Regions from separate parts of the Enterobacter sp. SA187 genome, predicted to be linked through region 3. Evidence: predicted binding sites of a transcription regulator. Region 3 holds the regulator's gene; each other region holds the start of a gene.
The links. Region 3 encodes PurR, which represses purine synthesis genes. Its sites were predicted from a motif close to CANGCAAACGTTTGCNTG; they were not measured.
Positions count from the first base shown of each region.

Region 1: the regulator PurR is predicted to act here: its motif matches at 1,325-1,342, upstream of purE (5-(carboxyamino)imidazole ribonucleotide mutase).
Region 2: the regulator PurR is predicted to act here: its motif matches at 1,702-1,719, upstream of guaB (IMP dehydrogenase).

Region 1 covers NZ_CP019113.1:2,300,548-2,303,703, reverse strand. The annotation lists gene ppiB (peptidylprolyl isomerase B) at 74-568, shown strand; gene lpxH (UDP-2,3-diacylglucosamine diphosphatase) at 572-1,294, shown strand; gene purE (5-(carboxyamino)imidazole ribonucleotide mutase) at 1,414-1,923, shown strand; gene purK (5-(carboxyamino)imidazole ribonucleotide synthase) at 1,920-2,987, shown strand.
Region 2 covers NZ_CP019113.1:4,261,379-4,264,534, forward strand. The annotation lists gene guaA (glutamine-hydrolyzing GMP synthase) at 1-94, opposite strand, end outside; gene guaB (IMP dehydrogenase) at 157-1,623, opposite strand; gene xseA (exodeoxyribonuclease VII large subunit) at 1,782-3,156, shown strand, end outside.
Region 3 covers NZ_CP019113.1:3,084,029-3,087,184, forward strand. The annotation lists gene punR (DNA-binding transcriptional activator PunR) at 1-790, shown strand, start outside; gene purR (HTH-type transcriptional repressor PurR) at 807-1,832, opposite strand; gene cydH (cytochrome bd-I oxidase subunit CydH) at 2,127-2,219, shown strand; gene BMF08_RS14760 (MFS transporter) at 2,392-3,156, shown strand, end outside.

The sequences.
Region 1 (3,156 bases), 780 kb from region 3:
ATGCTATAAAAGGCGATTATCTCTGACCCATTGCCGGGTCTACGCGACTTACCAAACAGAACAGGATGCAACAATGGTTACTTTCCACACTAATCACGGCGATATCGTAATCAAAACCTTTGATGATAAAGCACCTGAAACCGTTAAAAACTTCCTCGACTACTGCCGCGAAGGTTTTTACGACAACACCATTTTCCACCGTGTGATCAATGGCTTTATGATCCAGGGCGGCGGTTTTGAACCGGGTATGAAGCAGAAAGAGACCAAAGAGGCGATTAAAAACGAAGCCAACAACGGTCTGAAAAACACCCGTGGCACGCTGGCCATGGCCCGTACTCAGGCGCCGCACTCTGCGACTGCGCAGTTCTTCATTAACGTGGTTGATAACGACTTCCTGAACTTCAGCGGCGAAAGCCTGCAGGGCTGGGGTTACTGCGTATTCGCCGAAGTGGCGGAAGGCATGGACGTGGTTGATAAAATCAAAGCCGTTTCTACTGGCCGCAGCGGTATGCACCAGGACGTTCCGAAAGAAGACGTAATCATTAAAAGCGTGACCGTCAGCGAGTAATCGGTGGCGACACTCTTTATTGCAGATCTCCATCTGCAAACAGAAGAACCGGCGATCACCGCCGGTTTTCTGCGTTTTCTGGCCGGTACAGCCAGGGAAGCGGACGCGTTGTACATTCTGGGCGATCTGTTTGAAGCCTGGATCGGCGACGACGATCCCAATCCCCTGCACCGGCAGATCGCCGCCGCGCTGAAAGCGCTGGCGGAGTCCGGCGTCCCGGTGTATTTCATTCACGGCAACCGCGATTTTCTGCTCGGCCAGCGTTTTGCCCGGGAAAGCGGCATGAGGCTGCTGCCGGAAGAAAAAGTCCTTGAACTGTACGGTAAACGGCTGCTGATCCTGCATGGCGATACCCTGTGTACCGATGACGCGGGCTATCAGGCGTTTCGCGCCAAAGTTCACCAGGCCTGGCTGCAAAAGCTGTTCCTCGCCCTGCCGCTGTTTATCCGCATGCGCATCGCCGCGAAAATGCGCGCCGGCAGCAAATCCGCCAACCGCACCAAATCTCAGGCGATTATGGACGTTAACCCACAGGCGGTGGTGAAGGTGATGGAAAAGCATCAGGTGCAGCATCTGATCCACGGTCATACCCATCGCCCGGATATTCACGCGCTGACCGCCAACGGTAAACCCGCCTGTCGTTATGTACTGGGTGCCTGGCACAGTGAAGGCTCAATGGTGAAAGTAACCGCTGACAAGATTGAACTGATCGCGTTTCCCTTCTGAGAAAACGCCTGTATTTGACCTTTACCGCGTTACGCAACCGTTTTCCTTGCTAATTATCCATGCTATTCTCTGTGGCCTTAAAAGCAGTCTGAAGCACACCCACAGGAGTTTTAAGGCGCATGTCTTCCCGCAATAATCCGGCGCGTATCGCCATCGTGATGGGGTCCAAAAGCGACTGGGCAACCATGCAGTTCGCCACTGAAATCCTCGATCTTCTGCACGTTTCTTACCATGTTGAAGTGGTCTCCGCCCATCGCACCCCCGACAAACTGTTCAGCTTCGCCGAAAGCGCAGAGCAGAACGGTTATCAGGTGATCATTGCCGGCGCAGGGGGGGCTGCACATCTGCCGGGCATGATTGCGGCGAAAACGCTGGTGCCGGTGCTGGGTGTGCCCGTGCAAAGCGCCGCGTTAAGCGGTGTCGACAGTCTTTACTCCATCGTGCAGATGCCGCGCGGTATTCCGGTGGGCACGCTGGCGATTGGTAAAGCCGGTGCCGCCAACGCCGCGCTGCTGGCGGCACAGATCCTCGCTACTCAGGATCGCGAGCTGCATCAGCTCCTGGTCGAGTGGCGACAAAGCCAGACGGATGAAGTGCTGGATAACCCGGATCCGCGGAGCGAAGCATGAAACAGGTCTGTATTTTAGGTAACGGTCAGCTGGGCCGGATGCTGCGCCAGGCCGGTGAGCCGCTGGGGATTGCGGTATGGCCGGTGGGACTGGATGCGGAGCCGGAAGCGGTGCCTTTCGCGCAAAGCGTGATCACCGCTGAAATCGAGCGCTGGCCGGAAACCGCCCTCACCCGCGAGCTGGCCCGTCACCCGGCGTTCGTCAACCGCGACGTGTTCCCGATCATCGCTGACCGTCTGACGCAAAAGCAGCTGTTCGATACCCTCGGCCTCGCCACCGCCCCCTGGCAGTTGCTGGCCAGCCGCGATGAGTGGTCTGGCGTGTTTGACCGCCTGGGCGAGCTGGCGATCGTCAAACGTCGCGTCGGTGGTTACGACGGACGCGGCCAGTGGCGTCTGCGTGCGGACGATACCGATCAGCTGCCGGACGACTGCTACGGTGAATGCATTGTTGAGCAGGGCATTAATTTTTCCGGCGAAGTATCGCTGGTCGGCGCGCGCGGGCATGACGGCAGCACGGTATTTTATCCCCTGACACACAACCTGCATCAGGACGGTATTTTACGCACCAGCGTGGCCTTTCCGCAGGCGAACGCCGCCCAGCAGACGCAGGCGGAAACCATGCTCAGCGCGGTAATGAATGAACTCAATTACGTCGGCGTGATGGCGATGGAGTGCTTTGTCACCCCTGGCGGACTGCTGATCAATGAGCTGGCCCCGCGCGTGCACAATAGCGGGCACTGGACGCAGAACGGCGCGTCCATCAGCCAGTTTGAACTGCATCTGCGCGCCATTACCGGGCTGGCGATGCCGCAACCGGTGATTAACAGCCCGTCGGTGATGATCAACCTGATCGGCAGCGATCTCAATTATGACTGGCTGAAGCTGCCGCTGGTGCATCTGCACTGGTACGACAAAGAGGTGCGCCCGGGCCGTAAGGTCGGACATCTGAATCTCAATGATGCCGACACCGATCGCCTGAGCGCCACCCTCGAAGCCCTGCTCCCGCTACTGCCGCCGGAATACGCCAGCGGTATCGCCTGGGCGCAGTCGAAATTAGCGTAGCGCTATCGCCCGGCGGCGCAGGCTTGTCGGGCCTACAAAGTCCCCCCCGTAGGCCGGGTAAGGCGCAGCCGCCACCCGGCAACACAGCCCCGCAATTTTTTCCCCACCGCACAAATGAAAGCGTAAAATACGGCGATCTGACGTAAAACGTCGCCCTTTGATGTGCAGA
Region 2 (3,156 bases), 1.2 Mb from region 3:
CGCCCAGTTCGCGCACGCGACGGGCCACCAGCTGTGTGTATTGCGAACCAAAATCGAGGATAAGAATGCGATGCTTATGAATATTTTCCGTCATTGACGCTAATTCCGAGGCAAGTAAAACAAAATCGCCCGGCATTAAGCCGGGCGTGGAAACGATCAGGAGCCCATACGGTAGTTCGGCGACTCTTTGGTAATGGTCACATCGTGAACGTGACTTTCCTGAATGCCTGCACCGCTGATGCGTACGAATTCGGCTTTGGTACGCAGCTCGTCGATGGTAGCACAGCCGGTCAGCCCCATACAGGAGCGCAGGCCGCCCATCTGCTGGTGAATGATCTCTTTCAGATAGCCTTTATAGGCCACGCGGCCTTCGATACCTTCCGGCACCAGTTTGTCAGCGGCGTTATCGGTCTGGAAGTAACGGTCAGAAGAACCTTTGGACATCGCGCCCAGCGAACCCATGCCGCGATAGGATTTGTAGGAACGTCCCTGGAACAGTTCGATTTCGCCCGGGGATTCTTCGGTACCTGCCAGCATAGAGCCGACCATTACCGCGCTTGCGCCAGCGGCGATGGCTTTGGCGATGTCGCCGGAGAAACGGATGCCGCCGTCAGCGATAACCGGAATACCGGTGCCTTCCAGCGCTTCCACCGCGTCAGACACGGCGGTGATCTGCGGTACGCCCACGCCGGTCACGATACGGGTGGTACAGATGGAGCCAGGACCGATACCCACTTTTACCGCGCTCACGCCAGCCTCGGCCAGCGCACGTGCGCCTGCGCCGGTGGCGACGTTACCGCCGATGATTTGCAGATCCGGGTATTTGGCACGGGTTTCACGAATGCGTTGCAGCACACCTTCAGAGTGACCGTGAGAGGAGTCGATCAGCAGGACGTCAACACCGGCGGCGACCAGCGCGTCCACGCGCTCTTCGTTGCCCGCGCCTGCGCCTACGGCCGCGCCAACGCGCAGACGGCCATGCTCGTCTTTACAGGCCTGCGGTTTACGTTCGGCTTTCTGGAAGTCTTTAACGGTGATCATGCCGAGCAGATGGAAATTCGCGTCAACCACCAGCGCTTTTTCCACGCGTTTTTCGTGCATTTTGGCAAACACGGCGTCGCGCGCTTCGCCTTCACGCACGGTAACCAGGCGCTCTTTCGGCGTCATATAGACGCTGACCGGCTGGCTTAAATCGGTAACAAAACGCACGTCACGACCGGTAATAATACCGACCAGCTCGTTGTCAGCGGTGACAACCGGGTAGCCTGCGAAACCGTTACGTTCGGTCAGTTCTTTCACTTCGCGCAGCGTGGTGGTTGGCAGTACGGTCTGTGGATCGGTAACAACACCGGATTCATGTTTTTTGACGCGGCGGACTTCTTCAGCCTGACGCTCAATGGACATGTTTTTGTGGATAAAGCCGATGCCGCCTTCCTGTGCCAGAGCAATCGCCAGACGCGCTTCCGTCACGGTGTCCATGGCTGCGGAGAGCATAGGAATATTCAGGCGAATGGATTTCGTCAGCTGGGTGCTGAGATCGGCGGTATTCGGCAGAACGGTGGAATGAGCGGGAACAAGGAGGACGTCGTCAAACGTCAGGGCTTCTTTAGCGATACGTAGCATGGGCAATATCTCTGACCGGGTGGTTAAATATTGCCGTGGCATTATACAGAGCGTAATCGGTTGCATCCACACTTTTTTCAGAAAAATAGTTGCGTTCGCCTCTCATCGGGTTACTATCGACTGAATAACCTGCTGATTTAGAATTTGATCCAGCTCACATGTCAATGACTCAATCCCCTGCAATTTATACCGTCAGCCGCCTGAATCAGACGGTGCGCATGCTGCTTGAAAAAGAGCTGGGCCAGGTATGGATCAGCGGTGAGATTTCCAACTTCACGCAGCCCGCATCAGGGCACTGGTATTTCACCCTCAAAGACGACACCGCCCAGGTGCGCTGCGCCATGTTCCGCAACAGTAACCGCCGCGTCACCTTTCGCCCGCAGCATGGTCAGCAGGTGCTGGTGCGCGCCAGCGTTACCCTCTATGAGCCGCGCGGCGATTACCAGATCATCGTTGAAAGCATGCAGCCGGCGGGTGAAGGCCTGCTGCAACAAAAATACGAGCAGTTAAAAGCGCGGTTACAGGCGGAAGGGCTGTTCGACAGCCAGTTCAAGCAGCCGCTCCCCTCCCCTGCGCATTGCGTGGGCGTCGTCACCTCGAAAACCGGTGCCGCCCTGCACGATATTCTGCATGTGCTTAAGCGCCGCGATCCCTCTCTGCCGGTGGTCATCTACCCGACGGCGGTTCAGGGCGAGGATGCGCCGGGGCAGATTGTCCGCGCCATTGAACAGGCTAACCGCCGTCAGGAGTGCGACGTGTTAATCATCGGACGCGGCGGCGGCTCGCTGGAAGATCTGTGGAGTTTTAACGACGAGCGGGTCGCGCGGGCGATCTTTGCCAGCGCCATTCCGGTGGTCAGCGCCGTGGGGCATGAAACGGACGTGACCATCGCCGATTTCGTCGCCGATCTGCGCGCCCCCACGCCTTCCGCCGCCGCCGAAATGGTCAGCCGTAATCAGCAGGAATTGTTGCGCCAGTTGCAGATCGGCCAGCAGCGGCTGGAAATGGCGATGGATTATTATCTGGCGACGCGCAATCGTCGTTTCACACAGCTTTATCATCGTCTGCAACAGCAGCATCCGCAGCTGCGGCTGGCGCGTCAGCAAACGGTGCTGGAGCGCCTGCGTCAGCGTATGGCCACCGCCCTGGAGAATCAGCTTAAGCGCACTACCCAGCGCCAGCAACGCATCACCCAGCGACTGAACCAGCACAACCCTCAACCGCGCATCCATCGCGCCCAGTCCCGCGTACAGCAGCTGGAGTACCGTCTGGCACAAAGCATGCGCGATCGCCTGAGCAGTACCCGCGAACGTTTTGGCGGCGCCATCACCCATCTGGAAGCCGTCAGTCCTCTCGCCACCCTGGCGCGCGGGTACAGCGTGACCAGCGCCGCTGACGGCAGCGTGCTGAAAAAAACCAAGCAGGTGAAAGCGGGCGATACGCTGACCACCCGTCTGGAAGATGGCTGGGTGGCAAGCCAGGTCACAGAAGTAACGCCGGTGAAGAAAACCCGCAAGCGTAAACCTGAGGCCT
Region 3 (3,156 bases):
AGAGTGGCTGGCGGTGCCGCTGTTTGAGCGCCGTCACCGTGACGTGGTGCTTACCCCGGCCGGGCGCTGGTTTTTAAAGGAAGGGCGATCTGTTATCAAAAAAATGCAGATCACCCGTCAGCAGTGTCAGCAGATCGCCAACGGCTGGCGGGGGCAGTTATCCATCGCGGTGGACAATATCGTTAAGCCCGAACGTAGCAGGCAAATGATCGTCGATTTCTACCGCCACTTTCAGGATGTGGAGCTGATCGTCTTTCAGGAAGTATTCAACGGCGTGTGGGACGCGCTGGCGGATGGCCGCGTGGAACTGGCGATTGGGGCGACCCAGGCGGTGCCGGTGGGCGGGCGCTACGCCTTCCGGGATATGGGGAAATTGAGCTGGAAGTGCGTGGTATCCCGTGAACACCCGCTGGCGGCGATGGACGGGCCGCTGAGCGATGACACCTTGCGCAACTGGCCGTCGCTGGTGCGCGAAGACACCTCCCGCTCGCTGCCGAAGCGTATCACCTGGCTGCTGGATAACCAGCGGCGCATCGTCGCGCCCGACTGGGAATCCTCGGCGGCCTGTCTGTCGGCGGGATTGTGTATCGGCATGGTACCGGCGCATTTTGCCAGGCCCTGGCTTGATCGCGGAGAGTGGGTGGCGCTGCCGCTTGAAAACCCCTTCCCGGACGCCGCCTGTTGCCTGACGTGGCAGCAAAAGGACAATTCGCCCGCCTTAAGCTGGCTGCTCGATTATTTAGGAGACAGCGAGACGCTGAATAAAGAGTGGTTGCGGGAGCCAGAGTGACTGGCTCCCGGCAGGCTTAACGGCGGTAGTCGCGGAACGGGCCGTCGGCGACCGAGCGGCGTTCGATGAGACGCGGGTGCACCTCAATGGACTGCGACTCTTCACGCTTGCTGACGATCCTGTCCATCAGCATATTGAAGGCCGTTTCGCCCAGCGAATCTTTCGGCTGGTGAATGGTGGTCAGCGCCGGAGTGAAGAAACGCGCGTTGCGCACGTTGTCATAACCAATCAGCGACACGTCCTGCGGCACGCGCAGACCCATTTCATCAGCCCCGCAGAGCGCGCCCATCGCCATCACGTCGCCGCCGCAGAAGACTGCGGTCGGACGATGCGGCTGGGAGAGGATCTGCTGCATGGCGCGGTAGCCGGATTCCGGCTCAAAGTCGCCCTGCACGATCCAGTTTTCCGGCACCTTAATCAGCGCTTCTTCCATCGCTTTCATAAAGCCCGCCAGACGGCCCGCGCCGGTGTTACGCTCAAGCGGGCCCGGAATGACGCCGATTTCACGGTGGCCACGTTCGATCAGATAACGGCCCGCCATATAGCCGCCTTCAAAAGCGTTATCGATCACCGAATCGGTAAAGTCCGCTTTCGCTTCGCCCCAGTCCATCACCACCATCGGGATATGACGGTACTCTTCAAGCATGCGCAACAGCGGGTCCGGGTATTCAGAACACATCACCATCAGGCCGTCGACGCGCTTTTGCGCCATCATCGACAGATAAGCGCGCTGCTTTTCCAGGTTGTTCCAGGCGTTGCCGAGGATCAGGGTATAGCCCTTCTGGAAGCAGTTTTTCTCAACAGCTTCAATGATTTCGGCGAAGTAGGGCGCTTCGCTGCTGGTCGCCAGCAAGCCAATCGACTTGGTATGGTTAACCTTCAGACTGCGCGCCACCGCGCTTGGGGAATAATGCAGCTCTTTGATGGCTGCCCACACCGCGTTGCGCGTTTCTTCCGCAACAAAACGGGTTTTGTTAATAACATGTGATACGGTTGTAGTGGAAACGTTTGCGCGTTTCGCTACATCTTTAATTGTTGCCATTAGATCTCACTCCAGACCATATCTTAAACTCCTGATACTTCTACAGGTAAACGTTTGCCTTAAAAAACCCTTCGCACAACATTTTCAGGTTGCGATACGCCGGGAAAACAACACAGGACGTCAGGAGGGGTCAGTGGCCGGTACACGAATAAATTTAGCGTGGAATTCTGGCTGATCTTGATGAAAAGGGGAAGTCTAAAAATGGTTATCAATCTAAAACAGAGAAGATTTTTGCGTTTAACTGTGCAAAAATGAGCAATCTCACTTTTTGTGGGGGTTAACAAAGGAGAAAAAATGATGGATAGCAATCTGAAGTATTCGCTGTTTACTACCGTAATCGTGCTCAGCCTGATCGTTGCTGGCGCAATGACTGCCGCTTTTAATTGATCCAGAGCAGGGAGAGCGCTCTCCCTCTCTTTTTCATTCCCGCCGATTGTTATCAAATTTGCAATAATCTTTTGTCACTTCATTAACTTCTGTTTTTTTGTGATTAATGTCATGCTTTTGACTTCACCGCGGGGCGCTCTGTACGCCATCGCATTACTGGAGTCATGTAATAATGAAGATAAATTTTCCCCTGCTGTCACTGGCAATCGGGGCTTTTGGGATAGGTACAACTGAATTTTCACCCATGGGATTGCTGCCGGTAATCGCCCGTGGCGTTGACGTCTCGATCCCTGCCGCCGGCATGCTGATCAGCGCCTATGCGATCGGCGTGATGGTGGGCGCCCCCCTGATGACGCTGCTGCTGTCGCATCGCGCCCGTCGTAACGCGCTGATCTTCCTGATGGCGATTTTCACCCTCGGTAATGTACTGTCGGCCATTGCGCCGGATTACACCACGCTGCTGTTATCGCGCATTATCACCAGTCTTAACCACGGCGCCTTCTTTGGCCTGGGTTCAGTGGTGGCCGCAAGCGTGGTACCGAAACATAAACAGGCCAGCGCCGTGGCGACCATGTTTATGGGACTGACCATCGCCAATATCGGCGGCGTTCCAGCGGCCACCTGGCTTGGGGAAACCATCGGCTGGCGGATGTCCTTCCTCGCCACCGCAGGTCTTGGCGTGGTGTCGATGTTAAGCCTGTTCTTCTCCCTGCCGAAGGGCAGCGCGGGCGTGCGTCCGAATGTGCGCCAGGAGCTGGCGGTGCTGATGCGCCCGCAGGTTTTATCGGCGCTGCTGACCACCGTGCTGGGCGCCGGGGCGATGTTCACCCTTTATACCTATATCTCGCCGGTGTTGCAGGAGCTGAATCACGCCACGCCATTCTTTGTCACCGCAATGCTGGTGCTGATCGGCGTGGGCTTCTCGCTGGGCAATTAC